DNA from 3 places in the Arthrobacter sp. 754 genome. Region 1 is predicted to be linked to each of the others. Evidence: predicted binding sites of a transcription regulator. Region 1 holds the regulator's gene; each other region holds the start of a gene.
What was found. The regulator LexA, encoded in region 1, represses DNA repair genes until DNA is damaged. The targets are predictions, from matches to a motif close to TCGAACANNTGTTCGA.
Positions count from the first base shown of each region.

Region 1 (9,757 bases):
CGACATCATCGTGGGATTCCCGGGCGAAACCGAGGAGGACTTCCAGGCAACCCTTGATGTGGTGGAGAAGTCCCGCTTTGCCACCGCTTTCACCTTCCAGTACTCAAAGCGGCCGGGCACCCCCGCTGCGGACCTGCCTGACCAGCTGCCCAAGGCTGTGGTCCAGGAGCGCTTCGAACGGCTGACCGCGCTGCAGGACAGGATCGCCGCCGAGGAAAACGCGAAACAGCTTGGCCGCCGCGTGGAGGTCATGGTGACTGCCCACTCCGGACGGAAGGCCGGGGAAACCCACCGGTTGTCCGGGCGTACCCAGGACCAGCGGCTGGTGCACTTCTCCGTCCCTGACGGTGCCGAGGCGCCCCGCCCAGGGGACCTGGTTACAGTGACCATCACCGAGGCGGCGGCCTTCCACCTCGTGGCCGACCCCGGACTGAACGACTACAGCCTTCGACGCTCGCGCGCCGGCGACGCCTGGGACAGGTCGCAGGCCGATTCATGCGGTGCGCCGGTGCCCGCCGCAGCGGGCACCGGCGCCGGCCGGACAGGCGTCTCGCTGGGCATGCCCTCGCTGCCGGTCCGGGGCCGCTGACAGTTGGCACAGCCTCCGGTCATCGCCGTCGTCGGTCCCACCGGGTCAGGCAAGTCCGACCTCGCCGTCAGCCTGGCACTTGAACTGGACGGTGAGGTCATCAACGCCGACGCCATGCAGTTCTACCGCGGCATGGACATCGGCACCGCCAAAATCACCCTGGCCGAACGCAAGGGCGTGCCGCACCACCTGCTGGACACCCTGGATGTCACGCAGGAGGCCAGCGTCTCCGACTTCCAGCAGCAGGCCCGGAACATCATCAGCGACGTCCACTCCCGGGGCAAGCGGGCCATCCTGGCCGGTGGTTCGGGCCTGTACGTAAGGTCAGCCCTGGACGTCCTGGAATTCCCAGGAACGGACCCGGAACTGCGCCGCCAGTTGGAGGCCGAACTCGAGGAAGCCGGCCAGGAGGCTCTCCTTGCCCGGCTCCGTAATGTGGACCCGGTGTCCGCCGGCCGTGTCGCCGACGCACGCAGGATCATCAGGGCGCTCGAAGTGCACCAGCTCACCGGACGCCCCTTCAGCTCTTTCATGCCCCGCCGCGAGTACTTCCGGCCCGCCATCCAGATCGGCCTTTCAGTGGACCGGGAGGTGCTCCGGGAGCGGCTGGCCCTGCGGGTGGAGGCGATGGTGCAGCGCGGACTGCTGGACGAGGTGCGCCGCCTCGACGCGTCGGGACTGCGCCGGGGCAAGACCGCCCCCCGCGCGCTGGGCTATGCGCAGTTCCTCAAGGTTCTCGATGGCGAATGCACGGTGGCGGACGCTGTGGAGGACACCATCGTGGCAACCAGGCAATTCGCACGGCGGCAGCTGACCTGGTTCCGGGCCGACCCGCGGATCACCTGGCTGGACTGGGACGCTCCGGACCTCGCAGCGCAGGCGGCCCGGCTCTGCAAGTGAGCGCCGCCGTCGGCCGTTTCAACTGATTTCCGGCTGGCCGGTAACCTAGGAGCATGCACGCAACTCCCGCAGAGACCACAGAGCCCGCCTTCCGCACGTTGGGCGGACTCCGCTTCTCCAAGGGCCACGGCACGGGCAACGATTTTGTGCTGATCGCCGACCCGGAGGGCGTCCAGACCATCGACGCTGAACAGGTTGCCGCGCTGTGCGACCGTCACCGCGGCATCGGCGGTGATGGCCTGATCCGCGCCGTCCCGTCCCGGTACCTGTCCGAGGGCCGCGAACTGCTCGGTACCAGCCCTGACGCGGAGTGGTTCATGGACTACCGCAACGGCGACGGATCCCTCTCCGAAATGTGCGGCAACGGAGTCCGCGTCTTTGTGCACTTTCTCCGCGCCGAAGGCCTTGTCGACCTGCCCGACGGCGGAGCGCTCACCATCGGAACGCGCGGCGGCGTCAAGACCGTGGTCCGGACGGGGGAAAATTACGCGGTGGATATGGGACCGTGGGAGTTCATCTTCCCCGGGGAAGCCAGCGCAAAAGCCATGGATTCCCTGGTCACTGCCGAAGGCCTGGAAGTACCCCGTCCCGCGCTGTCTGTGAGCATGGGCAATCCGCACACCGTTGTTGCCCTGGCGGAACTGTCCGAGCTGGAGGCCACCCGGCTCTTCGATGCACCGCATGTTGATCCCGTGCCGGCGAAAGGCACCAACGTCGAATTCGTCGTGCCCTCTGATCCTCTGGTCCATGACGGGATCGGAACCGTGACCATGCGGGTGCACGAACGCGGCGTGGGCGAAACACAGTCGTGCGGAACAGGTGCCTGCGCCGCAGCGGTCGCCATCCGGCACTGGGCAGGAGCGGAAGCACCCGATACCTGGCAGGTGAGGGTTCCCGGCGGGGTCGTCGGAGTCAAGTTCTTTTCCGGAGCGGCCGGCCACGAGCATGTCGAGCTAAGCGGCCCAGCGGTGATTGTGGCTAGCGGGACGCTTTCCTGACCCGCAGGATCCGGAAGGATTTCGAGGTGGATTCCCGGGTCACGGTGAACGAGGCATCCAGTTCGGCCGCAAGCCAGCGCTGAAGCGAATCGGAACCCAGGTTTTTCTGGACCACCAGCCAGGCAGAGCCGCCCGGCGCGAGGCGGGGCAGCCACAGCTTCAGCAGGCCGTGGAGTTCGTCCTTGCCGATCCGGATGGGCGGATTGGACCAGATCGTGTCGAAGCGCAATTCCGGGTCCACCTGCTCCGGGGTGCTGGCTACCACATTGCCCAGGCCCAGCAGCGCCGCGTTCTCGTTGGTCAGCGTGATGCAGCGCTCGTTCACGTCCACCGCGTAGACCTTTGCGTGCGGCGCGCGCAGGGCCAACGTAAGCGCAATGGGCCCCCAGCCGCAGCCGATGTCCAGGAGGTTGCCGGTGGGGGAAGGTGCCGGGGCCTCGGCCAGAAGCACAGCCGTTCCCTTGTCGATCCCGTCGGGGCTGAAGATCCCTGCGGAGGTCTGCAGCTTGCGCGATTCGCCGGCCAGTTCAACAGTGAGCGGCTTGCGGGTGAACGGCCCGGCGGGCGTTGCGCTGAAATAGTGTGCGGACTCCATAACTGGCCAGATTAGTTGGCCGCAGCGGACAATGCGAAACTGCAGCCACCCGTTCTGCTAATCTTGAACCCATGTTCCTGATCCTCGAGTAGCACGCACGGGCTCAGCCCCGTCGGCCGGCCGCGCCCCGCAGCGATGCAGGTTTTCAACCTTCCGCGTGCGCGCACAAGACAGTCTCCCATCTCTGTCCTGCCGCCGGGCAGCACTCGAAGCATCAGCCCCCGCTTTCCGCTTCGCTGACCTGCCTGTGCCTTCCCCCACGTCAAGCATCCACAGGATGCGAATTTCACTTTGCGCGCGGCATCGGACTGAACCGCCCGCGCAGCAGCCCAGGAGGCCCGGATGACCGCAAGCCGTCAGCCCAGCGCGAATACTTCACCACTGAACAACAATCGGCACTATTCTGAAAATGCCGAATCTTCAAAGGAGACCATGACCAGCCAGCCCAATACCGGTTCCGATCCAGCAGCCCAGGACATGAGTCCCGAGGAAATCCAAGCTGTGATCGACCGGATTCTTGCCAAGGACGTACCGGCCAGGAACGCCACCGCCACTGACGGCGACAAGGCCGTGTTCGGCAGGGCCCAGGCCATCTCCCGCCTGGACGGCGAGCACACCACGTACGACGGCGACCAGCAGGACCTCGAGGAACGCCGGGCATTGCGGCGCGTAGCAGGCCTGTCCACCGAGCTCGAAGACGTCACCGAAGTCGAATACCGGCAGCTCCGGCTCGAGCGGGTGGTTCTCGCGGGCCTGTGGTCCGAGGGCACCCTGGCGGACGCGGAAAACTCATTGCGCGAACTCGCCGCCCTCGCGGAGACAGCCGGCTCGGAAGTCCTGGACGGCCTGGTGCAGCGCCGGGCCAAACCGGACCCCGGCACGTTCCTGGGCTCCGGAAAGGCCCTTGAACTCAAGGAAATCGTGATGGCCACCGGAGCAGACACCGTGGTGGTGGATGCCGAACTGGCACCCTCCCAACGGCGTGGCCTCGAGGACATCGTCAAGGTCAAGGTGATCGACCGCACGGCCCTGATCCTGGACATCTTCGCCCAGCACGCCAAGAGCCGTGAGGGCAAGGCCCAGGTGGAGCTGGCACAGCTTGAGTACCTCCTGCCGCGCCTGCGTGGCTGGGGTGAGTCGATGTCCCGCCAGGCCGGTGGCCAGGTGGGTGGCGCCGGCGCCGGTATGGGTTCCCGTGGACCCGGTGAAACGAAGATCGAACTCGACCGCCGCCGGATCCGCACGCGGATGGCCAAGCTCCGGCGTGAAATCGCCGCGATGAAGCCGGCACGCGAAACAAAGCGGGCCAACCGCCGTCGTAATTCCGTCCCGTCCGTCGCCATCGCCGGGTACACCAACGCCGGAAAGTCATCGCTGCTGAACAGGCTGACCGACGCAGGCGTGCTGGTGGAGAACGCCCTTTTCGCCACCCTTGATCCCACGGTGCGCAAGGCCGAAACCTCCGACGGTCTGGGCTACACCCTGGCCGACACCGTGGGCTTTGTCCGTTCCCTGCCCACCCAGCTGGTGGAGGCCTTCCGGTCAACGCTGGAGGAAGTGGCCGATTCGGACCTGATCCTGCACGTTGTGGACGTGTCCCACCCGGATCCGGAGGGCCAGATAGCGGCCGTCCGTAAAGTCTTCAGCGAAGTGGACGCCCGCAACATCCCCGAGATCATTGTGCTCAACAAGGCCGATGCCGCGGATCCTTTTGTGGTGGAACGCCTCAAGCAGCGCGAGCCCCGCCACGTGGTGGTGTCCGCCCGCACCGGCCAGGGCATCGCGGAGCTGCTGCGCGCCATCAGCGAAGCGATTCCGCGTCCCAGCGTCAAGCTCGAGCTCCTGATCCCGTACGACCGCGGTGACCTGATCAGCAAGCTGCACGAGACCGATGCCGAGATCCTGAGCCTGGATCACGGTGAGGACGGCACACGCGCTGTGGTGATGGTCCGCGAAGGCCTGGCTGCTGAACTGGAATCATTCGTCAACCATGACTGAGGTTGTGGTGGGGGAAACTACGGCTACGGCGGCCGAGCAGTTCGTGATCGAACTGCTCGACCGCGCGGTCGCGGGCATGGGCGGTCAGAGCCGGAGCGGCCAGCACGAGATGGCCAGGCAGGTTGCCAAGGCCATTGAAACCGGTGACCACCTGCTCGTCCAGGCCGGTACGGGCACCGGCAAGTCGCTCGCCTACCTCATCCCGCTGATTGCGCACTCGCTTGTCAGTGACAAGCCGACGCTGGTTTCCACCGCCACACTTGCGTTGCAGACCCAAATTGTGGGCCGTGACCTTCCGCGGCTGCTCAAGAGCATCACCCCTGCCCTTGACCGGCCCGTCAAGGTCGCGTTGGTCAAGGGCCGTTCCAACTATGTGTGCAGGCACAAACTCGAAGGCGGGTTCCCCTCCGAGGAACCTGCTGAGGGCCAGCTTTTCTCCCTGGGCGAGGACACGTCCGTCCCGCATTTCGCCGCCGCCCTCGGCGGTCCTTCGTCCCAGTTGGGGAAGGAAGTAGTACGCCTGCGCGAGTGGGCGGAGAAAACAAGCACCGGGGACCGCGACGAGCTTGTTCCCGGCGTCACGGACCGCGCATGGCGGCAGGTTTCCGTGACCTCGATGGAATGCCTGGGGGCGCAGAAGTGCCCGATGGCGGCGGAGTGCTTCAGCGAGCTGGCACGCCACGACGCTGCAGACGCCGACGTCGTGGTCACCAACCACGCCATGCTCGCCGTCAGCGCCTTTGAAGGCCTGGCAGTGCTTCCCGAGTACGACGTCGTGGTGGTGGATGAGGCCCACGAACTCCAGGACCGGGTCACCGGGGCTGTGTCCGGGCAGCTCTCCGTGGCAATGGTGCACGCTGCCGCCTCCGGCGCACGGAAGCACACCGCCATTACGGTCGATGCCCTCAACGCGGCTGCCGCAAACCTGGAGCTCGCCGTGGCCGGTGTGCCCAACGGGCTGCTCCCCAACGGCCTCAACGACGAACAACTGGACTGTGTGGACCAGTTGCGCGAAGCGTGCCGGGCGGCACTTTCCGATTCCAAGGGCGAAGGCAGCCAAACGGCCGACGGCGGGCGGCAGCTTGCCCGCTCACGGCTGATGCTCATCCTTGAACTGTGCGAACGGCTGATCGTAGCCCGCGAGAACCGCGAAGTGGTCTGGTTCTCCCGTGCCAGTACGTTCGATCCGCAGCAGGGCTACGGGCAGCCGGATGATACGGCGCCGGTCCTGATCAATATTGCACCGCTCAGCGTTGCGGGGAAGCTGCGTGAAGGGCTCTTTGCCGGCCACACCGTCGTGCTGACCTCAGCAACCCTCGCCATCGGTTCAGCCTTCGAACCGGCCGCCGGCGGGCTGGGGCTGGTAGGGGAGGGGGCGCCGAGCTGGACCGGTATCGATGTCGGTTCCCCGTTTGACTACCCCAGGCAGGGAATCCTCTACGTGGCCGGGCACCTGCCCAAACCCGGGCGCGGGGCAGCGCCCGAGGCCCTGGACGAACTCGAGGCGCTGATCCGGGCCTCCGGGGGCGGCGCGCTGTGTCTCTTTTCGTCCCGCCGCGCGGCCGAGGAGGCAGCCGAGGCCATGCGTCCGCGGCTGGGGCTCAGCATCCTGTGCCAGGGCGATTCAACGATGACTGCCCTGGTCAAGCAGTTCGCGGATGAGCCCGACACATGCCTGTTCGGGACCATGTCCCTGTGGCAGGGCGTTGACGTTCCGGGCGGATCGTGCCGCCTGGTGGTGATCGACCGTATTCCGTTCCCGCGGCCGGATGATCCCCTGATGACAGCCCGTTCACGTGCCGTGGCGCAGGCCGGCGGAAACGGGTTCATGGCCGTTTCGGCCACCCATGCCGCTATCCGCCTGGCCCAGGGGGCAGGACGGCTGATCCGTTCCACGGGCGACAAGGGGGTAGTGGCTGTCCTCGATCCGCGGCTTGCCACGGAGCGGTACGCCGGATTCCTGCGCGCCGCGCTTCCGCCGTTCTGGCCTACGACGGACCGCAAAACTGCTTTCGCAGCCTTGGAAAGGCTGGCGAAGGAGGGCTCCTGAGGCCTGGCCCGGATGAGCGTGAGCGGCTTCCAGGACCAACGACAACGCGGGGTCACCTAATGCCCCTTCGGGTCCTCCCGAGAGGCACTAAGTGACTCCGCGTTGCTTTTACGCCAAACGAACTACAGTGACCGCAGGACCGAGACAACCTTTCCCATGATGGTGGCGTGGTCCCCGAGGATGGGCTCGTACTGGGTGTTCTGGGGCAACAGCCAGGTGTGGCCATCGCGCTGGCGGAAGGTCTTCACGGTTGCTTCGTCGTCCAGGAGCGCCGCCACGATATCGCCATTGACGGCGTCGGCCTGCCGGCGGACCACCACCCAGTCGCCGTCGCAAATGGCGGCGTCCACCATGGAGTCGCCGGCCACCCGCAGCATGAACAGTTCCCCCTGGCCCACGAGCTGGCGCGGCAGGGGCATGACATCCTCCACCACCTGATCGGCAAGGATCGGCCCGCCGGCTGCGATCCGGCCGACGAGCGGCACCATTGCCGTGTCCATCGCGGTGGGAAGTTCCGTCACCGTCCCGCCGATATTGTGCATCAGCGCAGGTTTGCCCGACCCGCTCGGTTTCGTGGATCCGCCGTCCAGCGTGAGGGGCATCAGGACTTCCATCGCGCGGGGGCGCTTCGGATCCCGGCGGAGGTATCCCAGCTTTTCGAGCTGCGAGAGCTGGTGCGTGACGCTGGAAAGGCTGGCCAGCCCTACGGTGTCACCGATCTCCCGCATGGACGGAGGGTAACCGTTGTCATTGACCGAGCGCTGGATGGTTTCGAGAATCTTCTTTTGACGGGCAGTGAGCCCCTTCGGGGTCCTCTGGGGCTGGCGGCCCTGGGGGTTCGCCTTGCCCTCGGCGGCTGGTGCTGCCATGTTCGCCAATGCCTTTCGGTTGCCCGGGTGCTGTCCGGATTAATTGTCAGACCCTGCTGATCAACTACTGAGGTGGTTGTTCTTTGATCCAAACGTAGGCCAGCCACATTGCTTTTTCAAACATCTGTTCTAGCGAGTCTCGACAATGTTCGTTGATAAGTGCTAAAACTAGGGAAGCAAAGTTCGAATATGTGTTCTACTCGTCGCAGGCAGCGTTCGAAACCGGGGCAGTAGGCCCCGGGATCGGATATCGCAGGCGGACGCACAGGGCGCACCGGGCAGCACAGTATGGTCCAGGAGGGCTAATTTCATGTCAGCTACATCCGCTTCACACGACTCCCGTCCGCAGTTCGTTTCCGTCCAGCACCTCACGGCGGGTCCTGAGCGCACCAAGGCCCAGCCACTGCGTCTGACCAGGCGCGGCCGGATCGTCCTGATTGGCATCCCGCTGGTCATCCTGGCTGCGGTCCTGCTGTCGCTGGCAGGATTCCTTAATGCCCCGGCCAAGGCAGCGGATTCGGCAGCGGATCTCTCGGTAACTCCCACGGTGTCTGTCACGGTTCAGGCGGGCCAGTCACTCTGGGCCATCGCCGGCGCGGTAGCACCCGAGAGGGATCCCCGTGATGTCATCGCCGATATTGTTCAGCTGAACAACCTCCCGGCCGGCGGCGTGGTGCCGGGCCAGCAGCTCTTCGTGCCCGCCAAGTAGGCTTCGGGGCAGCCAAAAGGGTATGCGCAGCCCCTCCGGCCCGTCATATTTTTCGGGTGTCTTCGTCGGCACTAAACTGTTCAGGTGAATGACCAGTTAGAGCGTCTGAACCGACTTCCCCTCCGGACCAATCTCCGTGGACTGACACCGTACGGTGCCCCGCAACTGGATGTCCCCATCCTGCTGAACGTCAACGAGAACACCCATGGCGTCCCGGCGGACGTCCGCGCCGCAATCAGCGCGGCTGTTACCGAAGCGGCAGCAGGGCTCAACCGGTACCCGGACCGTGAATTCACCGAACTCCGCGAAGCGCTGGCCGAGTACCTTGGCCATGGCCTTGACGCCACCAACATCTGGGCAGCCAACGGGTCCAATGAGGTCCTGCAGCAGATACTCCAGGCTTTTGGCGGGCCCGGACGCACGGCTCTGGGATTCCCGCCCACGTATTCCATGTACCCCCTCCTGGCCAGTGGCACCGATACCGGGTACATCATCGGGCAGCGTGCAGGGGACTACGGGCTGAGCGCAGAATCGGCAGCACTGCAGGTCAAGGAGCTGCAGCCGAACATCGTGTTCCTTTGCTCGCCAAACAATCCCACGGGCACGGGTCTGGGACTGGATGTAGTCGAGGCGGTCTATGCCGCAGGCGAGGCCAGCCAGACCATTGTGATCGTTGACGAGGCGTACCACGAGTTCGCCCACGACGGGACGCCCAGCGCCCTGACCTTGCTTCCCGGAAGGGAGCGCCTCATTGTGTCACGCACCATGAGTAAGGCTTTTGCCCTCGCGGGTGCCCGCCTGGGCTACATGGCAGCGGCGCCCGAAGTGACGGACGCCCTGCGCCTGGTCCGGCTGCCGTACCACCTCTCCGCCATAACCCAGGCGACAGGCCTGGCGGCCCTCCGGCACCGGACCGCCCTCATGGCCGACGTCCAGGACATCAAGGCGCAGCGGGACCGCATCGTAACGGAACTGACCCGGATGGGCCTCAAGCCCGCAGCCTCGGATTCGAACTACGTCTTCTTCGGCGGGCTGGACAGGCCGCACGA
Region 1 is NZ_JBEPSC010000002.1:821,933-831,689, forward strand. It holds gene miaB (tRNA (N6-isopentenyl adenosine(37)-C2)-methylthiotransferase MiaB) at 1-589, shown strand, start outside; gene miaA (tRNA (adenosine(37)-N6)-dimethylallyltransferase MiaA) at 593-1,489, shown strand; gene dapF (diaminopimelate epimerase) at 1,543-2,487, shown strand; gene ABIA70_RS09220 (class I SAM-dependent methyltransferase) at 2,468-3,082, opposite strand; gene hflX (GTPase HflX) at 3,515-5,080, shown strand; gene ABIA70_RS09230 (ATP-dependent DNA helicase) at 5,073-7,130, shown strand; gene lexA (transcriptional repressor LexA) at 7,253-7,999, opposite strand; gene ABIA70_RS09240 (LysM peptidoglycan-binding domain-containing protein) at 8,310-8,708, shown strand; gene ABIA70_RS09245 (histidinol-phosphate transaminase) at 8,793-9,757, shown strand, end outside.

Region 2 (9,757 bases), on a different contig from region 1:
CGGGCCAAACGCCGCGAAAACCTCCTCACGCTCCTCGTCGGTGAGCTTGTCCAGAGTCAGCTCATCGTGGTTGCGCACGAAGACTGCCCACTGGTTGTCCGGATGGATGGCTGGCCTGGCGGCGAGGGTTTTGGCCAAGGGGCGGGCATCCTCCCTGGCCAGGGAGAGGTACAGGTTCTGCATGCTCAGGAAGTCGAACTGCATGTTCAACTCGTTGCCCTCGGGCCCGCCGAAATACTTCACCTGCTCCTTGTAGGGGAGGTTGACCTCGCCCAGGAGCACTGCGCTACCGCTGCGCCGGTTCAGGAAGCTGCGCAGGGCGGACAGGTAGTCGTGCGGATCAATCTTCGCCGCATCCTCCTTGGACACCCCCTGCAGCTCCAGGAAAAACGGCACGGCGTCCAGCCGGAAACCGTCGAGCCCCATCTGCAGCCAGAAACCCATGGATTTGGCGATCTCATCCCGGACCTTCGGGTTGGCGACGTTCAGGTCCGGCTGGTGCTTGGCGAACATGTGCAGGTACCACTCGCCGGTGGCTTTGTCCTGGGTCCAGATGGAGGTTTCCTCGCCGGGGAAGACCACCTGTTCGGACGTGTCCGGGGGAGTATCTTTCCGCCACACGTAGTAGTCGCGGTAGGGGTTGTCCACGGACTTCCGCGATTCCTTGAACCAGGGGTGCTTGTCCGAGGTGTGGTTAATGACGTAGTCCGCAATCACCCGCATGCCTCGGTCTTTTGCGGTGCGGATGAATTCCACCACGTCACCCAGAGTGCCGAGGCGCGGATCCACGCCGTACATGTCGGTGATGTCGTAGCCGTCGTCCCTGTCCGGGGACGGGTAGAAGGGCATGAGCCATATACAGGTGACACCCAGGGCTGCGAGATAGTCCACCCGTTGGGTCAGGCCCGCGAAATCACCGGTGCCGTCGCCGTCGTCGTCGAAGAAGGTCTCCGGGTCCAGGCAGTAGATGACGGCGTTCTTCCACCAGAGATCCGACGTTTCTGCGATTCTCACAGGGTGCTCTCCTTGACGGGTGACTCCGGAACGGATGACTCAGGAACGGCCGGCCCCGCAATTGCCGTGGAGCGCAGCTGCGGCAGAACGTCAGCCGCGAATGCGTCGATGAACGGGGCCTGCTCCTGACCCACAAAGTGCAGGTAGAGCTCGTCGAAGCCCAGTTCCGCGTACCCGGCGAGCCACTCCGTGTGCTGCTGCAGGCTGGCGGAGACGTTCACGGATTTGCGGACCTGTTCCTCGCCAATGTGGCCGCTGACGCCGTCAAAATGCCCCGCCGTGGGGAGATCCCAGGGGACGGGCGGGGCGAAGGTGTTGGTGCGCCACTGGTCCATTGCGATCGCCACGGCGTCCTGTTCACGCGGAGCCCACGACAAATGGACCTGCAACACCGCCTTGCCCCGGCCGCCATGGTCCCGGTAGGCGGCCAGCATGTCTTTCAGCTTTTCGGGAGGTTGGTTAACCGTCACCAGGCCGTCGGCCCAGCCGGCGGCACGCCGCGCCGTGTCCACGCTGATGGCAGGCGCGATCAGCTGCGGGGGAGGCTCCGGGACATCCCAGATCCGGGCCTGCTCCACGGCCACCAGCCCGTGATGGGTCACTTCCTCGCCGCGGTGCAGGCGGCGGATGACGTCCACGCATTCTTCAAGGCGCTGCTGCCGCGTTTCCTTGGGCGGCCAGGCATCGCCGGTGACGTGCTCGTTCATGTTCTCGCCGCTGCCCGGGGCCAGCCAGAACCGTCCCGGGAACATGCCGGCCAAGGTGGCAGAGGCATGCGCGATGATGGCGGGGTGGTACCGCTGACCCGGCGCTGTCACGACGCCGAACCGCAACGATGTGGTTGCCAGCGCAGCGCCCAGCCAGGACCAGGCAAAGCCCGAGTGCCCCTGCCGGGCGGACCACGGCTCGATGTGGTCCGAGCACATGGCAGCGTCAAAGCCCGCCTGCTCCGCGTGCTGGACGTCCTTGAGCAGCTGTCGGGGACTGATCTGTTCATGGGAAGCGTGAAATCCGATTGTGGGCATCGTTAAGGTCTACCGTCCCCCGTGGGCAGTGTCGAGGCCCTCAACTGGGCTTTTGCCGGGGAAGGCCTTTCGCAGGGGCCGTGGCCGGGCAAGAATGGGCACTATGCAACTTCCCGTGATGCCTCCCGTTTCGCCCATGCTCGCAAAATCCGTCAGCGGTGTGCCGGAGGGCGACCTGAGCTACGAACCAAAGTGGGACGGCTTCCGGTCCATCATTTTCCGCGACGGTGATGAGGTTGAAATCGGCAGCCGGAACGAGAAACCCATGACCCGGTATTTTCCTGAGCTCGTGGAAGCCCTGAAGGAGAACCTGCCGCCGCGCTGTGTGGTGGACGGCGAAATTGTCCTGGTGGGTGCCTCCGGGGACCGGCTGGATTTCGACGCCCTCCAGCAGCGCATCCACCCGGCCGCCAGCAGGGTCAAGATGCTGGCGGAGCAGACCCCGGCAAAATTCGTGGCTTTCGACCTGCTGGCCCTGGGCGACGACGACTACACCGGCCGGCCCTTCGCAGAGCGCCGCGCCGCATTGGAGGAGGCACTCGCCGGCACCAAGGCACCGGTCCACCTCACGGCCGCGACCCGGGACAAGGCACTGGCGGAACAGTGGTTCCAGCAGTTCGAGGGGGCGGGCCTGGACGGGATCGTGGCCAAGCCCGTGGGCGGCAGCTACCAGCCGGACAAGCGCGTCATGTTCAAGATCAAGCACGAACGCACTGCCGATTGCGTAGTGGCCGGCTACCGGGTGCACAAGAGCGGTCCGGACGCGATCGGTTCGCTGCTGCTCGGGTTGTACAAGGACGACGGCGCCCTGGCCAGCGTGGGCGTGATCGGCGCCTTCCCGATGAAGCGCCGGCAGGAACTGTTCGAGCAGCTTCAGCCGCTGGTCACCGACTTCGACGAACATCCCTGGGCATGGGCGAAGCAGGAGGAAGGTGAACGGACGCCCCGGAACGCCGAAGGCAGCCGTTGGAGCGCCGGTAAGGACCTGTCCTTTGTGCCGCTGCGGCCCGAGCTGGTGGTGGAGGTCAGGTACGACCACATGGAGGGCGAGAGATTCCGCCATACAGCCCAGTTCAACCGCTGGCGGCCGGACCGCGACCCGGAATCCTGCACCTACGAACAGCTCGAGGAACCTGTGAACTTCGATCTGGCTTCCGTGCTCCAGACCGGGCAGCCGTAGGCCGGGGGGGTAAGAGCGGCCAACCGTAGGCAAGCGTAGGCTGGCCGGCCAGAGTATGCGGTCCGGCCAGCCGCCGCGGCTAACAGGCCCGGACACCCCGGGACGGACTCCCTGGCGCGTGAGTGATCCTTCAGCTGGCGGCGTGGAGGAACCGCTCGATGCCGCCTTCTCCGAGGGAGAGGCCGACATGGATGAAGTCGGGATGGCCGGGACTTGGACCGTGTTTTTGTTGGGCTTCGGGTTGTTGGGGCCGGTGGGGTGGCTCCCAGTCGTGGGGTTCGGCTTTGTAGTGCCTGCCGGTGGGTGAGGTCCAGCCGGGTGGTTGGTTTTTGGCGGCGGCGGTGGGTGTCCAGCCGCTGCCGTGTTTGAGCTGATGGTGTTTGGGGCAGAGCTGGGCGAGGTTGCTGATGCCGGTGGCTCCACCGTGTTGCCATGCGGTGAGGTGGTCGGTGTCGTTGTCCAGGGACTGGTTATTGCAGCCGGGGAAGGTGCATTTGCCGTCCCGGAGGTGAAGTGCGTGTTTCATGGCTTTGGTGAGCCGGTAGCTGGTCCGGCCTATCTCCAGGGGTGCCCCGTCGCGGGGGTCAACGAGGACCCGGTAGAAGGATTCGGCACCGTTGGCGACCAGTTCCCGGGCCATGGAGGCCGGGATCGGTCCGTAGCCGTCGAGCATTGCGGGTTCGTCGGTGGCGCCGAGCAGGGCGAGCAACGGCACGGTGACCAGTACCTGGGCCCGCGGGGTGGGGACCCTGCCCGGGTTCACCGCTCCGCCGCCGCCGCTGGCGCTGCGGTCTTTCCCGTTGCAGGGCTCTTCCCCGTTGCCGGGCTGGTTCCCGGTGGCGAATGGGGTTCCGGTGTTCAGGAGGGCGGCGGCGAAGGTGTCGGCGCGGAGTTGGGTGAGGGTGCGGGATTCGTCGGGTCCCTGGAGTCCGCGGGCGATGGCGGTGGTGCGGTTCCAGATCGCTGCGGTCTGGTGGGCGGGGAGGTGGGCGGAGAGCCAGGCCATCCCGTCCTGGTCCGGGGTGTATTCGACCCTGCGGTCCTGGACGCTTTTGGCGTGGCGTTCCTCGATGCTGTCGGTGTGGTGGCGTTCGCGCCAGGTCCGGGCCTTGTGCCGGAACCGGAATGCGGGCATTTGCCCTGCAGTACAGGTCCGGGCAGGATCCGGGGCGGCGGGGTCCGGGGCGTCCGGGCCGGGGTTCAGGAAGTGTGCTTCCAGTCCGGCGGCACCTTGGGGGTCGAGGGTGGCTGCTTCCTCGATCATGACCCGGGCGTGCTGCCAGGAGATGATGCCTGCCTGGAGTGCTGCAAGGGTCAGCGGCAGGGTAGTGGTGAGCATCTGGGCCTGGCCCAAGAGGGCACCGGCGGCGCGGTCGCCGATGGTCAGGACGCAGCCGATTTCTGCCCGGACCGTCATTTCCTGGCCTGCGGCGTCTCCGGGGGCAGTGCAGGGACCGGCGATCAACGCTGCTGTTCCCGCGTATTTGGCGGCGGCGAGGGCCTTCACGGCGGCCATCCGCGGCTCTGATCCGGCCAGCCCGGCGAGGATCTCCAAGCAGTCTTCGGCCAGGCAGGCCGCCGGATCAGCACCGGAATCAGAGCCGGAATCCGTCCCGGCAGCCGGCGCTGCGCGGGTCTCGGTTACCACGGAAGCAAGCACAGCGTAGCCGGCGTTGATTGCCGCTAAAGCCTCCACCACCACCGCGCTTGTTCCCATGAATTCATCATCACAGGTGGGTCTGACAATAACGTCTGGGCGGATGGCGGCCGGGCCCGGAAGGCCGGGCTCCGCGATTCAGAGCAACCGGCCCTGGTGCACATGGAGGGTAGAAAGGGGCAAGTGCAAGGGCGAGGCGTCGGGTGCAAGAGCGCGGATATGCGAAAGCGCGAGGCGCAGTGAGAATAGCCAGGGACGGTTAAAAGGTCGAACGATAGGCACTTGCGGACCGTACGCCGTCGTACTGTTCTACTTTCCCGGGCGTCTCTCCTTTCCCTGCGGAGCGGCGGCCAACCGCACATTCCTGCCGAGCGCGCCTGCCCTTTGGTCCCGCCCGAACCGGCGGAAACCGCGGAAAAGCCCGGCGCGTCCGTGGACACGCCGGGCTTTCCGGTAAAGCAACTGGGCAGGAACGTACGGAAACGTCCGGGCTGCCGGTTCCCGCAGGGCCTACTTGAGGCCGAGCTGCTTCGTGGGGACCTTGAAGGTTTCCTTGGCGGTGAGGGCGGAGATGGCTGCCACACCGCAGATGACGGCGGTGAAGATGCTGATCTGGACCCAGCCGCCGGGCTTGATGCCGCCCATGGCTGCCACGATGGCCGGGGCGAACCCTGCCATCAGGAAGCCGAGCTGGGTGCCGATCGCCAGGCCGGAGAACCGGACCTTGGTGCTGAACATCTCGGCGTAGAAGGACGGCCAGACCGCGTTCGAGGCTGCATAGCCGAAGGAGAAGAAGCCGATCGCCGCGAGGAACATCAGCGGCACGCTGCCCGACTCCAGGCTCAGCAGGAACACGGGGGTGAGGATGGCGCTGGCCACGGCGCCGTAGATGAAGACCGGCTTACGGCCGATCTTGTCGGCCAGCATGCCGAACAGCGGCTGGGTGCCGAGGGCCACCAGGTTGGCGCCGACAACGAGCCAGAGCGTGGTGGTGCCGTCAACGCCGGCGACGGTCTTGGCGTAGCTGATGGCGAGGGTGCCGAACACGGTGGACACTGCGGCGATGAATGCGCAGGCAATAACGCGGAGGACATCGCGCCAGTGGCCCTTGAGCAGGTCGGCGACGGGGAGCTTGGAGATCTGGGCGGTCTTCTGGGCTTCCTCGAAGGCCGGCGGTTCGTGCAGGGTGCGGCGGATGAAGAACGCAACGATCACGACGACGGCGCTGAGCCAGAACGGGATGCGCCAGCCGATGCCGTACTTGATTTCGTCCGGGAGGGCCAGGACGGGGATGAAGACGAGGGCGGCGAGGATCTGGCCGCCCTGGGTGCCGGTGAGGGTCCAGGAGGTGAAGAAGGAGCGGCGGTTGTCCGGTGCGTGTTCCAGCGTCATGGACGAGGCGCCGGCCTGCTCACCTGCGGCGGAAAGGCCCTGGCAAAGCCGTGCCAGTACCAGGAGGGCCGGAGCCCACCAGCCCACCGTGTTGAAGTCGGGGAGGCAGCCGATCAGGAAGGTCGAGGCACCCATGAGGAGCAGGGTGAACATCAGGACTTTCCGGCGTCCCACCCGGTCACCGAAGTGTCCCAGGATAACGGCGCCGACGGGCCGGGCCACGTAGGCAAATCCGAAGGTGGCGAAGGACATGACCGCCGCGTTGGCCCCCGAGTCCGGGAAGAAGACTGTGGGGAAGATCAGGGCTGCTGCTGAACCGAAGATGAAGAAGTCGTAGTATTCGACGGCGCTGCCCAGGAAGCTGGCGAGGGCTGCTTTCTTAGGCGTCCCGGCCGGGGCAACTGTGCCCTGCCCGGCGGACGGAAGTGTCTGGCTCATGAAGTTCCTTAGATGTGACGACATTGTCGCGGATGGATCGGGGGGTTCGCAGCCGCAGCTGCCGGGGTAAGGCGGGGCGCGGTGCGGCTGGGAGTCCAGTGAAAGACCCGGACCAGTAGCCACATGGTGGAAGCTACTTGTGCGATACAGCAATGATGACCGTGATGATGGTCACTTGTCAAGAAAATAATCACCATCTAGAAATTACTTCCACGATGTGGCAACATCGAAGCATGAGTGTGAACCAAACCACAGCGGCCGATGACGTCATTGCTGACATGAATGAAGCTTCCGCCGACGCCGGGGCAAAGATCAAGACTGCCGGGGTAAAGGCCGGGGTGAACGCTGCGAAGGCCGACCGTACTGACATGGTGGGCAAGGCGCTGGGGCTCCTGGTTCTCCTCGGGGATGAGCCCCGCGGAGCCAGCGCAGCGGAGATCTCGCGCCGCGCCGAGCTTCCCTTCAGCACCACCTACCGCCTGCTGGGGTCCCTGACGCGGGACGGATTTGTGGACTACGAACCGGACGGCCGCCGCTACCACCTCGGCCTCCGGATCTTCCAACTGGGCCAGCGGGTCTCCAACCATCACGGGTTCGCCGGCACCGCGATGCCGGTCCTGCGGCGCGTCACCGAACAGACGGGCGAGGCCACTATCCTCAGCGTCCGCGACGGTCACCACCACCTCACCGTTAACAAGGTGGATGGACCACAGACCTTCCGGGTCACCAGCGATCCTGGACACCTGGGTGCCTTGCATGCCACTGCGGTGGGCAAGGCCCTGGTGGCCTTCGCCGAAGATGCGGAGCGCGAGAGCCTGATCGACGGGCTGGAACTTGAACCGCTGACCGAGCACACCATTACCGACCGCGCAGCCTTCCGGGCGGAAATGGAAAAGGTGCGCCGCCAGGGCTACGCCGTCATGGATGAGGAAAACGAGAACGGGATGCGTGCCGTGGCCGTGCCGCTGCTCAATTCCCAGGGGCACGCCTTCGCCTCGCTGGCTACTGCCGTGCCGGTCTTCCGGCTCAGCATGGAGGCGTTGCTTGCGCACGTCCCCTTGCTGCAGGAGGCTGCCGCCGAGCTGGCGGCCCGCCTCCCGCAGCGGTGAGCGCCCAGCTGCCGCGGCGCCGGCAAGGCTGCCAAAGCAGCCGCTGCTGGGCGTAACCGGCGCTCCCCACCGGGTGTCGCCGTCGTACTTTGTTCGCAGGTCGAACAAGAGTGCAAGAAGTGAACAAGTGTTGTACTGTAATCCCTATCACCCAGCCCGCCGCGTCCGCCCAGTGCGCCGCCGCCCGCCAGGTGCCGTATCAAAGGAGCTGCCCGGATGAGCAATCGAACTGAGTCCTACCTCGTGGGACTGGTCGGCGATGGCGTGATGCCGTCACTCACCCCGCCCATGCACGAACGCGAAGCTGATGTGCAGGGCCTGCGCTATCTCTACCGCCCCATCGACCTGCTGGAGCTCGGCCTTCCGGGGGAGGCCGTGGGCGACCTGCTCAAAAGCGCCCGCAGCCTCGGCTTCAACGGCCTGAACATCACCCACCCCTGCAAGCAGCTGGTCCTGGCGCACCTGGATGAGATTTCCCCGGACGCCCTCAAGCTGGGCGCCGTGAACACCGTGGTCATCGAGGACGGCCGCTTCATCGGCCACAACACGGACTTTTCCGGCTTCGCTTCCGCCCTTGCCTCCGGGCTCCCCGGAGCGAAGCTTAACCGGGTGGTCCAGCTGGGTGCGGGCGGTGCCGGTTCCGCCGTCGCCTACGCCCTGCTGACCGCCGGGGTGCGGGAACTGGATCTGGTGGACGTCGACCCCGCCCGTGCCGCGGCACGAGCTGAGGAACTGGCCGGCTTCTTCCCCGGCAGTACCGTGACGGCGCGTACGACGGCGGAGCTGCCGCAGTTGATGCCGCTGGCCGACGGTCTGGTGCACTGCACCCCGGTAGGCATGGCCGCCCACCCCGGCGCCCCGCTGGACCTTGAGCTGCTCGAACCCCGGCACTGGGTGGCCGACATTGTCTACCGCCCCATCGAGACCGAACTGGTGCTCGGCGCCCGCGCGAAGGGCTGCGATGTCCTGGACGGCGGACGGATGGCCGTAGGGCAGGCTGCCGATGCTTTCCGGATCTTCACGGGGCTGACGGCAGATGCGGACCGCATGCGCGGCCACTTCCTGGAGCTCGTGGCCGCTGAAGAGGTGGCTGCCTGATGCGCACCGGAATCGCCACAGTCTGCCTCTCCGGCACGCTGAAGGAGAAGATGCAGGCGTGCGCCATAGCAGGCTTCGACGGCATAGAAATCTTCGAGCAGGACCTGGTCACCTCCCCGCTCGCGCCCGAGGACGTCCGGAAGTTGGCCGCAGACCTTGGCCTGACCCTTGACCTCTACCAGCCCTTCCGCGACTTCGACAGTGTGGAAGAGGACCTCCTCGCCGCCAATCTCCGCAGGGCCGAAGCCAAATTCAAGCTCATGGCGCGGCTCGGCATGGACACCATCCTGGTCTGCTCCAACGTGGCAACGGCCAGCATCGACAGCGACGACCTCCGTGCCGAACAGCTGGGCCGCCTGGCAACCCTAGCGGGGGACCACGGCGTCAAGGTTGCCTACGAGGCCCTCGCCTGGGGCAAGTACGTCAGCGACTACGAGCACGCCCACAAGCTGGTGGAGGCCGTGGACCACCCCAACCTGGGCACGTGCCTGGATTCGTTCCACATCCTTTCCCGCAACTGGGACACCGCCCCCATCGAGGCCTTCAACCCGGAGAAGATCTTCTTCGTCCAGGTTGCCGATGCGCCCAAACTCTCCATGGATGTGCTGTCCTGGAGCCGGCATTACCGGGTGTTCCCGGGCGAGGGCCAGTTCGAGCTGGCCAAGTTCATGGGCCACGTGGTCCGGGCCGGCTACAGCGGCCCGGTGTCCCTTGAGATCTTCAACGACGTCTTCCGCCAGTCGGACGTGGAGCGCACGGCCGTTGATGCCATGCGCTCGCTCATCTGGCTGGAGGAGCAGAGCGCCAAGTGGCTGGACGCGAACGCCCCGGCTCTGGCAGCCGC
Region 2 is NZ_JBEPSC010000006.1:277,011-286,767, forward strand. It holds gene ABIA70_RS18005 (alpha-amylase family protein) at 1-1,014, opposite strand, end outside; gene ABIA70_RS18010 (TIGR03885 family FMN-dependent LLM class oxidoreductase) at 1,011-2,039, opposite strand; gene ABIA70_RS18015 (ATP-dependent DNA ligase) at 2,143-3,219, shown strand; gene ABIA70_RS18020 (HNH endonuclease signature motif containing protein) at 3,350-4,936, opposite strand; gene ABIA70_RS18025 (MFS transporter) at 5,387-6,706, opposite strand; gene ABIA70_RS18030 (IclR family transcriptional regulator) at 6,940-7,815, shown strand; gene ABIA70_RS18035 (shikimate dehydrogenase) at 8,032-8,913, shown strand; gene ABIA70_RS18040 (bifunctional sugar phosphate isomerase/epimerase/4-hydroxyphenylpyruvate dioxygenase family protein) at 8,913-9,757, shown strand, end outside.
Region 2: a site for LexA is predicted at 7,935-7,950, ahead of ABIA70_RS18035 (shikimate dehydrogenase). Genes of this name have one in related genera too.

Region 3 (9,757 bases), on a different contig from region 1:
CCCGCCACCCCTAAGCCGGGACACCCGGCGGACCAGCTTGCCGAGCGGAACACTGATGTAAAGCATGCTCTGTAATATATCCCAGCAACGGCATGGACCCCTGACGGGGATGGCCCTCCGCACCTGGCCGGGGCGGTCCGGCCATTATGCTGAATGGATGACAAACCCCCTCTCCGCCGCTTCCGCACGCGTGGGCGCAGGCCTGCGGATCGGCGTCCTGGCCCTCCAGGGCGACTTCCGCGAGCACCTCCGGGCTGTTGAAGCAGCCGGTGCCGCCGGCGTCGGAATCCGCAGGCCCGAGGAGCTGGAAGGCCTCGACGGCCTGATCATTCCGGGCGGCGAATCCACTGCCATCGACAAGCTGGCCCGCGCCTTCGACCTTGCCGGCCCGTTAACGGAGACCATCCGCGGCGGCCTCCCCACCTATGGTTCCTGCGCCGGCATGATCCTCCTCGCTGACCAAATCGCCGACCCGGCAACGGACCTTTCCGGAAAACCCCAGCAGACCTTCGGCGGCCTGGACATCACCGTGCGGCGCAACGCGTTCGGGCGCCAGCGGGAATCATTCGAAACAGATCTCGACTTCAAAGGCCTCGATTTCAGCGCCACCGCCTCCGGCGTCGCCCCCGTTCATGCCGTGTTTATCCGCGGCCCGTGGGTGGAACGGGTTGGCCCAGGCGTCGAGATCCTGGCCCAGGTTGAACCGGCGGATCCCGTCCACGCGTCCCACGCGGCAAGCCTGCCGGGGACGGCTAGAATTGTTGCAGTGCGTTCGGGCCACCTGTTGGCCACCTCCTTCCACCCGGAAGTGACTGGGGAGAAACGCGTACATGAACTTTTTATCCGCATGATCAGAGGAGAAGCGTAAAGCATGTCAGGCCACTCCAAATGGGCAACGACCAAGCACAAGAAGGCCATCCTCGATAGCCGCCGCGCCAAGTCGTTCGCCAAGCTGATCAAGAACATCGAAGTCGCCGCACGCATGGGCGGCCCGGACCTCCAGGGCAACCCGGGGCTCGAACTCGCCGTCACCAAGGCCAAGAAGACTTCCGTCCCGGCGGACAACATCGACCGCGCCATCAAGCGCGGTGCGGGCCTGACCGGTGAAGTGGTGGATTACACCGAGATCATGTACGAATGCCGTGGCCCACAGGGTTCCGCGCTGCTGATCGAGTGCCTGACGGACAACAAGAACCGTGCGGCCTCCGAAGTCCGCCTCGCCATCTCCCGCAACGGCGGCACCATCGCCGACCCCGGTTCCGTCAGCTACCTGTTCAGCCGCAAGGGCGTGGTGTCCCTGCCCAAGAAGGACCTCACCGAGGACGACGTCCTGATGGCCGTCCTGGATGCCGGCGCCGAAGAGGTCAAGGACAACGGGGATACCTTCGAGATCCACTCGGAGCCCACCGACCTCCAAGCCGTCCGCGATGCCCTCAAAGAGGCCGGCATCGAGTACGACACTGACGAAGCCGAATTCGTTCCGTCGATGCAGGTGCCGCTGGACCTGGAAGCCGCCAAGAAGTTCATGAAGCTTGTTGACGCCCTGGAGGACCTCGACGACGTCCAGAACGTCTACAGCAACGCGGACCTCAGCGACGAAGTCCAGGCCGCCCTGGAAGAATCCGAATGACCTTCCGCCTTGCGGCGTAGGACGGTCGGCTTCCGGTGACGCTGCGCGTACTCGGGGTTGACCCGGGCCTCACCCGCTGCGGCATCGGAGTGGTCGACGTCGAACGGAACCGCCGGGCCACGATGGTGGCCTTCGGGGTGGTGGGCACTTCGCCGGAGGATTCCCTGGATCAGCGGCTCCTGGTGATTGCCCTGGCCATCGACGAGTGGCTGGACCGCCACGAGCCCCACGTCCTCGCCGTCGAGCGTGTCTTCTCACAACTGAATGTCAGCACGGTCATGGGGGTGGCGCAGGCGTCCGGCGTGGTGATTGCGGCGGCTGCCCGGCGCGGGATCCCGGTGGCGCTGCACACGCCGTCGGAAGTCAAGGCCGCCGTCACCGGCAGCGGCACCTCGAACAAGGACGCCGTGACCAAGCTGGTCACCAAGATCCTCCGGCTGGACGCCCCGCCCCGTCCGGCCGACGCGGCCGACGCCCTTGCCCTGGCCATCACCCACGCCTGGCGCGCGGGCAGCGGGGCGGCGGTGGCAACTACGGGTCCCGGCAGCCTCTCGCTGACGCCGGCCCAGCGGGCCTGGGCCGACGCCGAGGCCAAAGCGCGCCGCGCACGGTGAACGTCCCGCTGTGCCGCCGCAGAACTTGTTAGGGTATTCGTAGATATGTTCGGATAGCCGGTCTTGCCCACGAGCCCGGCGGTACCCCAGGAGCACGGCCTTGATCAGTTTCCTTCGCGGAACAGTAGCCCACGTTGGTCTTTCCAGTGCAGTGATCGACCTCAACGGCGCGGGCATGAGCGTCAACGCCACGCCGCAGACCCTGAGCAAGCTTCGAACGGGGGAGGAAGGCAAACTTTTCACTTCCCTGATCGTCCGCGAGGATTCCCTCACCTTGTTCGGATTTGCTTCCGACGACGAACGTGAAGTCTTCGATGTCCTGCTCAGTGTCAGCGGCGTGGGTCCCCGCCTGGCGCTTGCTGTGCTGGCGGTCCACGAGCCGGAGTCCATCCGGGTGGCCGCGCACACCGGCGACAGCAAGACCTTCACCAAGGTTCCCGGCATCGGACCCAAGGTGGGCGCCAGGATCGTGCTGGAACTTGCCGGCAAGCTGGTGCCGCACGGAACCACCGGTGCGCCGGCGGTGGCTACGCCGGCGGAGGCAGCCTGGAAACCACAGGTGGTGGCTGCCATGACCAGCCTGGGCTGGTCCGAGAAGGACGCCACGGCCAGCATCGACAAAGCCCTGGCGGATGACCCCGAGGTTTCCTTCCGCGGCAATGTCGCGGAGATCCTGCGGACCACACTCCGCTGGCTGGGCCAGGATGGCGCGCGGGCCGGAAACCGGGTAGGCAGCCGTGGCTGAGCCGTCTGTGGTAGCGGCGGTGGAGGAACCGGAAGACCGTGCCATTGAGGCCGCCCTCCGGCCCAAGAACCTGGACGACTTCGTGGGTCAGCACCGCGTCCGGAAGCAGCTCTCCCTGGTCCTTCAGGCTTCGCGCATGCGCGGCCGCAGTGCTGACCATGTGCTTTTTTCAGGCCCGCCCGGGCTAGGCAAAACCACGCTCGCCATGATTGTTGCGTCTGAAATGAACGCGCCCCTGCGGATCAGCAGCGGCCCGGCGATTCAGCACGCAGGTGACCTCGCCGCCATCCTGTCCTCGCTTTCTGAAGGCGAGGTCCTGTTCCTCGACGAAATCCACCGCATGTCGCGGCCCGCCGAGGAAATGCTGTACATGGCGATGGAAGATTTCCGCGTGGACATCGTGGTGGGCAAGGGCGCCGGTGCCACCGCCATTCCGCTGGAGCTTCCGCCTTTCACCCTGGTGGGCGCCACCACCCGGGCGGGACTGCTGCCCGGGCCGCTGCGGGACAGGTTCGGCTTTACGGGTCACCTTGAGTTCTACAGCGTGGCTGAGCTCGAACTGGTGCTCCGGCGGTCAGCCGGACTGCTGGACCTGAAGGTCAACTCTGCGGGCTTCAGCGAAATCGCCGGCCGCTCGCGCGGTACGCCCCGTATTGCCAACCGGCTCCTCCGGCGCGTCCGTGACTGGGCCCTGGTGCACGGGATCGAGCAGATTGATGCGCGCACCGCGTCCGCCGCCCTGGACATGTACGAAGTGGACAAGCGTGGCCTGGACCGTCTGGACCGCGCAGTGCTCGAGGCGCTGATCACCAAGTTCGGCGGCGGGCCCGTGGGACTCTCAACCCTCGCCATTGCAGTGGGGGAGGAGACCGAAACAGTGGAAACGGTGGCCGAACCGTTCCTGGTGCGCGAAGGCCTCCTGGGCAGGACACCCCGGGGCCGCATCGCGATGGCGCCGGCCTGGACCCATCTGGGCTATGCCGTTCCGGCCGGAGTTTTCGCCCAGGAACCGCTTGATCTGTTCGAATCCGGCGCGGAAAGTGCTGAGCCCTCCGCCGCATGGGCGCCGAACAGCCAATAAGACTGTCCTTTCAGCTTTTCCCTTTAGACTGGTATGACACCCGGCACGTTCGGGTCTTTGTTCCCGCCGGCGGCTCTGACCAGCCGATGCCTGCCAGGCACGATTTTTCTGCAACGTGGAACGAAGCGGACGCAGCCAACCCTCGATACGCCAGTACAGAACGGAATCTTTCCTGTGGATCCAATGAACATCGTCTTGTTCGCAATGCTCGGAATCTTCATCTTCATGATGTTCCGCCGGAACAAGAAGACGAAAGAACAGCAGGTACAGCTGCAGTCCCAGTTCGCTCCCGGTGTTGAGGTCATGACCACCTTCGGACTCTTCGGCCGGATCGTCTCCATGGACGAAGCCGAAAACAAGGTTGTCCTCGAGCTGTCTCCCGGCAACCTGGCTACGGTGCACCGCCAGGCAGTGACCAAGATCGTGGAGCCTGCCGTAGTGGCTGAGGATGAGCCTACGGTTGTCCCCGACGACGCTTCCTCATTGACTGCACACGACTCGGGCACTGCTGCGGCATCCGCCGAGACGCCGGACGAGACCCTCAAACGCCTTAACGACGAGGGCAAGAAGGACAGCTAGTCCGCGCCGAACGGCACGCGCTTAGAACACCTCTACGGCTTTGGGGGTTACCGCCGGGGGAGCATCAGCTCCCTTCCGGTGGTTCTTCCGTAAATAAGAGAAAGATCTTTCAATGGCTCGAACTGGCCCCAAGAAACCAGGCCTCAGGGTACTGGTGTGGCTCGGCGTAATCCTCGCCGTGCTGACCGCCGTCCTGGCGGGCGGCACCGTTGCCGGGCAGGCAAGCTGGGCACCCAAACTGGCGCTTGACCTTGAGGGCGGCACCCAGATGATCCTGGCGCCCAAGGTTGAGGGCGGTTCTGACATTAACGAAGAGCAGCTCAACCAGGCCGTGGCCATCATCCGCCAGCGGGTTGACGGCTCAGGTGTGGCTGAAGCGGAAATCAGCACCCAGTCCGGCCGCAACGTCGTGGTCAGTCTTCCCGGTACGCCTTCCACCGCGACCAGGGCACTGATCCAGGCTTCCGCGGACATGAACTTCCGCCCGGTCATCCTGAACGGGTCCGGGGCGGCTGTACCGGCTGAGTCCCTCACCCCTGAGGACCAGCTGCCGAAGCCCACCGCGGAACCTGCCAACAGCAGCGACACCAACTGGATCACGCCCGAGCTCTACCGCCAGTTCGAGACCCTTGACTGCGACAACCCGTCCCAGGACAAGCAGGAACGTTCAGACCCCGCGAAGCCGCTGGTCACCTGCGAGCCTGCGACGGCGACGACGCCGGCACTGAAGTACATCCTGGGCCCCGTTGAGGTCAAGGGCAGCAACATCGTCACGTCCTCCTTCCAGCTGCAGCAGGGATCCCAGGGCGCCGTCACGAACCAGTGGGCAGTCAACATCCAGTTCGACGAGGAAGGCACGGCCAAGTTCAAGGACGTCACCCAACGCCTGAACCAGTTCTACGCAGCCGCCGGCGGTGAAGCCGGGAACGATCCGAAGGCGCAGTTTGCCATTGTCCTGGACGACCAGGTCATTTCCGCGCCGCGCTCCCTGGCAGTCATCACCGACGGCCGGCCGCAGATCACCGGTAACTTCACCGAGCAGACCGCCAAGGCCCTGTCCGACCAGCTCCGGTTCGGCGCACTTCCCATCAGCTTCGAGATCCAGAGCGAACAGCAGATTTCGGCCACCCTCGGTGGCGAACAGCTGCGCATGGGCCTCCTGGCCGGCGTCATCGGCCTGTTGCTGGTGGTTGTGTATTCGCTCTTCCAGTACCGCGCCCTGGGGTTTGTCACCATTGCGTCCCTGGTGGTGGCAGGTGCGCTGACCTATCTCGCCATCGCCATCCTCGGATGGACCGAAAATTATCGTCTTTCCCTTGCCGGCGTGGCAGGCCTCATCGTGGCTATCGGCCAGACCGCCGACTCGTTCATTGTCTACTTTGAACGGATCCGCGACGAACTGCGCGAGGGCCGTGGGCTGGTATCGGCTGTCGAAAACGGCTGGAAGCGTGCCAAGCGAACGGTGCTTGCCTCCAAGGCCGTCAACCTGCTCGCCGCACTGGTGCTCTACTTTGTGGCCGTCGGCAACGTCCGCGGCTTCGCTTTCACCCTTGGCCTGACGGCCATTGCCGACCTCATCGTCGTCTTTATGTTCACGCACCCCACCCTGCAGTTGCTGGCACGCACCAAGTTCTTCGGCGAAGGCCACGCCTTCTCCGGCCTTGACCCCAAGCGCCTCGGCGTTGTGCCGCTTTACCGCGGTGCAGGGCGCCTTCGCACGCCGGAATCAAAGCCCGCCGTTGTCCGGGCCAAGAACACCGGCGCAGCAGCAGAGGCCGAACGCAGGATGACCATCGCCGAACGCCGCCTCGCGGAAAAGCAGGAGCAGCTCACGGGCTCCTCCAAGGGCGCAGCCAAGGAGAACAAGTAATGTCCAGCAGCTTCGCCACTTTCGGCAACGAGCTCTACACCGGCAAACGGTCCTACAACTTTGTGGGCGCCAAGAAGATCTGGTTCCTCATCGCGGCGGTGGCGGTGGCGCTGTCCATCCTCATCCCGGTGGCCAAGGGCGGATTCAACCTTGGCATCGAATTCCGCGGCGGGTCCGAATTCACTGTTTCCAACGTCAAGACCACCGATGCCAACGCCGGGGAGAAGGCGGTCCAGGACGTCGTTCCCGGCGCCATTCCCCGCGTTGCCAACGTGGCCGGCAGCACCATGCGGATCCAGACCGACAAACTCACTGATGACGAGACCCTCAAAATCAAGTCCGGTCTGACTTCCGCCTACGGCGTCACGGACAACGAGGTGACGTCCACGTTCGTGGGACCAACCTGGGGAGCGGACGTCACCAAACAGGCCCTGATCGGCCTGGTGGTGTTTGTCGCCCTCGCGGCCGTCCTCATGGCGCTTTACTTCCGGACGTGGAAGATGTCGCTCTCGGCTATTGCGGGCATGCTCGTCACCATGTTCATCACCGCCGGGGTCTACGCGCTGAGTGACTTTGAGGTCACGCCGTCAGCCATCATCGGCTTCCTCACCGTCCTCAGCTATTCCCTGTACGACACGGTGGTGGTATTCGACAAGATCAGGGAAAACACGGTTGACCTGTCGGCGTCCACTCGCCGCACCTTCGCCGAGGAGGTGAACCTTGCCGTTAACCAGACCCTGGTCCGCTCCATCAACACCATGATGGTGGCCATTCTTCCGGTGGGTGCCATCCTGTTCATCGGCGCAGGACTGCTGGGCGCCGGTACCCTCCGCGATCTGTCCCTTGCACTGTTTGTGGGAATCCTGATCGGAACGGCTGCCACGATCTTCGTGGCCGCGCCGATGTATGCGTGGCTGCGGCAGAGCGAGCCGGACCTGGTGAAGCAGGCCAAACGTGTGGAGCAGCGGAGGGCCGAGAGCTCAGCCCGCACGGACGTTTCAACGGCTCCAGCAGGGGCCTGACGCCGCAACTGCAGCGGCCTGACCCGCGGTTGTTACGGGCCGGCCGGCATCGGAATACCGACGCCGGCCGGCCCGTTGGCGTTTAAGGCCCCGGTTATAGAACTGAACTGACTGGGGAATAGACTGGGGTAATTAAACAGGTGTGAGGGGTGCTTCATTGGAAGAGCGTTCGGCGTCGGTGCCAGCGGCAGGCGGGGATGAGAATCCGGGCCACGGACCACAGACGGGGCTCGCCGCTTCAGCACGCCCGGGGCCGGTGGTCCCGGTGGACAATTCCGGCGCGCGGCCCACTTTCCCCGGTCGCCGGGAACGCACCCGCTCGCGCCTGGCGCGGCTGACGGGGTTCACGGCCACCAGCTATTCCCCCATTCTTGAGCCTTTGCTCCGCACGGTCCGGGCGAACAACCCCAAGGAAGACTTTGAGCTGATCCAGCGGGCGTTCGAGGTTGCGGAACGCTGCCACCGCGGGCAGAAGCGCAAGAGCGGCGATCCCTACATCACCCACCCGGTGGCCGTCGCCACCATCCTGGCGGAACTCGGCCTCAGCGGCACCACCCTCGCCGCGGCCCTGCTCCATGACACGGTCGAGGACACCTCCTACACCCTGGCGGACCTGAAGCGGGACTTCGGCCCTGAGGTCGCAATGCTGGTGGACGGTGTGACCAAGCTGGACAAAGTCAGCTTCGGTGAAGCTGCGCAGTCCGAGACCGTCCGCAAGATGGTCGTGGCCATGGCCAAGGACATCCGTGTCCTCATGATCAAACTCGCGGACAGGCTCCACAACGCCCGGACCTGGCGGTTCGTTTCAGCGGAGTCATCGGCCAGGAAAGCCCGTGAAACCCTCGAGATCTTCGCACCCTTGGCCCACCGGCTGGGTATGAACACCATCAAGTGGGAGCTGGAGGACCTGTCCTTCGCAGCCCTCTACCCGAAGGTCTACGAGGAGATCGTCCGGATGGTGGGGGACCGCACCCCTGAACGGGAGAAGAGCCTCAGCGTCATCCGGGACCAGATCACCGAAGACCTCCGCGCCGCCAAGATCAAGGCCACCATCACCGGCAGGCCCAAGCACTACTACTCGATCTACCAGAAAATGGTGGTCCGGGACAAAGACTTTGACGACATCAACGACCTCATGGGCGTGCGCGTCCTGGTCGATTCCGTCCGGGACTGCTACGCCGCTTTGGGCACCATGCATTCACGGTGGAACCCCCTGCCGGGGCGGTTCAAAGACTACATCGCCATGCCCAAGTTCAACATGTACCAGTCACTCCACACCACGGTGATCGGCCCGGGCGGCAAACCGGTGGAGATCCAGATCAGGACCCACGAAATGCACCGCCGCGCCGAGTACGGTGTGGCCGCGCACTGGAAGTACAAGGACCAGCCCAACCGCACGGCTGTTGGCCCCGGGAGTCCGCGCGACGGCGACATGGGCTGGCTGAGGTCCCTGGTGGACTGGCAGCAGGAAACCTCCGATCCCGGTGAGTTCCTTGATTCCCTGCGGTTCGAGATCAACGCCCGCGAAGTCTTCGTGTTCACACCCAAGGGCGAGGTCATGGCCCTCCCGGCCGGATCAACCCCCGTGGACTTCGCCTACGCCGTCCACACCGAAGTAGGGCACCGGACCATCGGCGCCCGGGTCAATGGCAAGCTGGTTCCGCTGAACAGCGAGCTGAACCACGGCGACTGGGTGGAGATCTTCACCTCCAAGGCCGAGGGGGCCGGTCCCAGCCAGGACTGGCAGCACTTCGTCAAAAGCGCACGTGCGCGGAACAAGATCCGTCAGTGGTTCAGCAAGGAGCGCCGCGAAGAGGCGATCGACCGCGGCAAGGAACTGCTGACCAGGGCCATGCGGAAGCAGAACCTGCCCCTGCAGCGGCTCATGACGCACGAGGCCCTGGCTGCGGTCGCCGCCGAATTCAAATACGTGGACATCTCGGGGCTCTACGCCGGTGTTGGTGACGGGCATACTTCAGCGCAGTCTGTGATGGAGAAGCTCGTCGAAAGCCTCGGCGGTAACGAGAGCACCGATGAAGACGTCAGCGAAGTCAGCATTCCCACCCATGTGGCCAAGACGAAGTTCTCGGATTCCGGGGTGGTGGTGCGCGGCGTTGGCGACGTCTGGGTGAAGCTGGCCCGCTGCTGCACCCCTGTCCCGCCGGACCCGATTCTGGGGTTCGTCACGCGCGGTTCCGGTGTGTCTGTCCACCGCA
Region 3 is NZ_JBEPSC010000001.1:35,530-45,286, reverse strand. It holds gene ABIA70_RS00220 (Mur ligase family protein) at 1-66, opposite strand, end outside; gene pdxT (pyridoxal 5'-phosphate synthase glutaminase subunit PdxT) at 158-868, shown strand; gene ABIA70_RS00210 (YebC/PmpR family DNA-binding transcriptional regulator) at 872-1,630, shown strand; gene ruvC (crossover junction endodeoxyribonuclease RuvC) at 1,666-2,244, shown strand; gene ruvA (Holliday junction branch migration protein RuvA) at 2,345-2,989, shown strand; gene ruvB (Holliday junction branch migration DNA helicase RuvB) at 2,982-4,070, shown strand; gene yajC (preprotein translocase subunit YajC) at 4,254-4,649, shown strand; gene secD (protein translocase subunit SecD) at 4,762-6,519, shown strand; gene secF (protein translocase subunit SecF) at 6,519-7,541, shown strand; gene ABIA70_RS00175 (RelA/SpoT family protein) at 7,699-9,757, shown strand, end outside.
Region 3: a site for LexA is predicted at 2,282-2,297, ahead of ruvA (Holliday junction branch migration protein RuvA). Genes of this name have one in related genera too.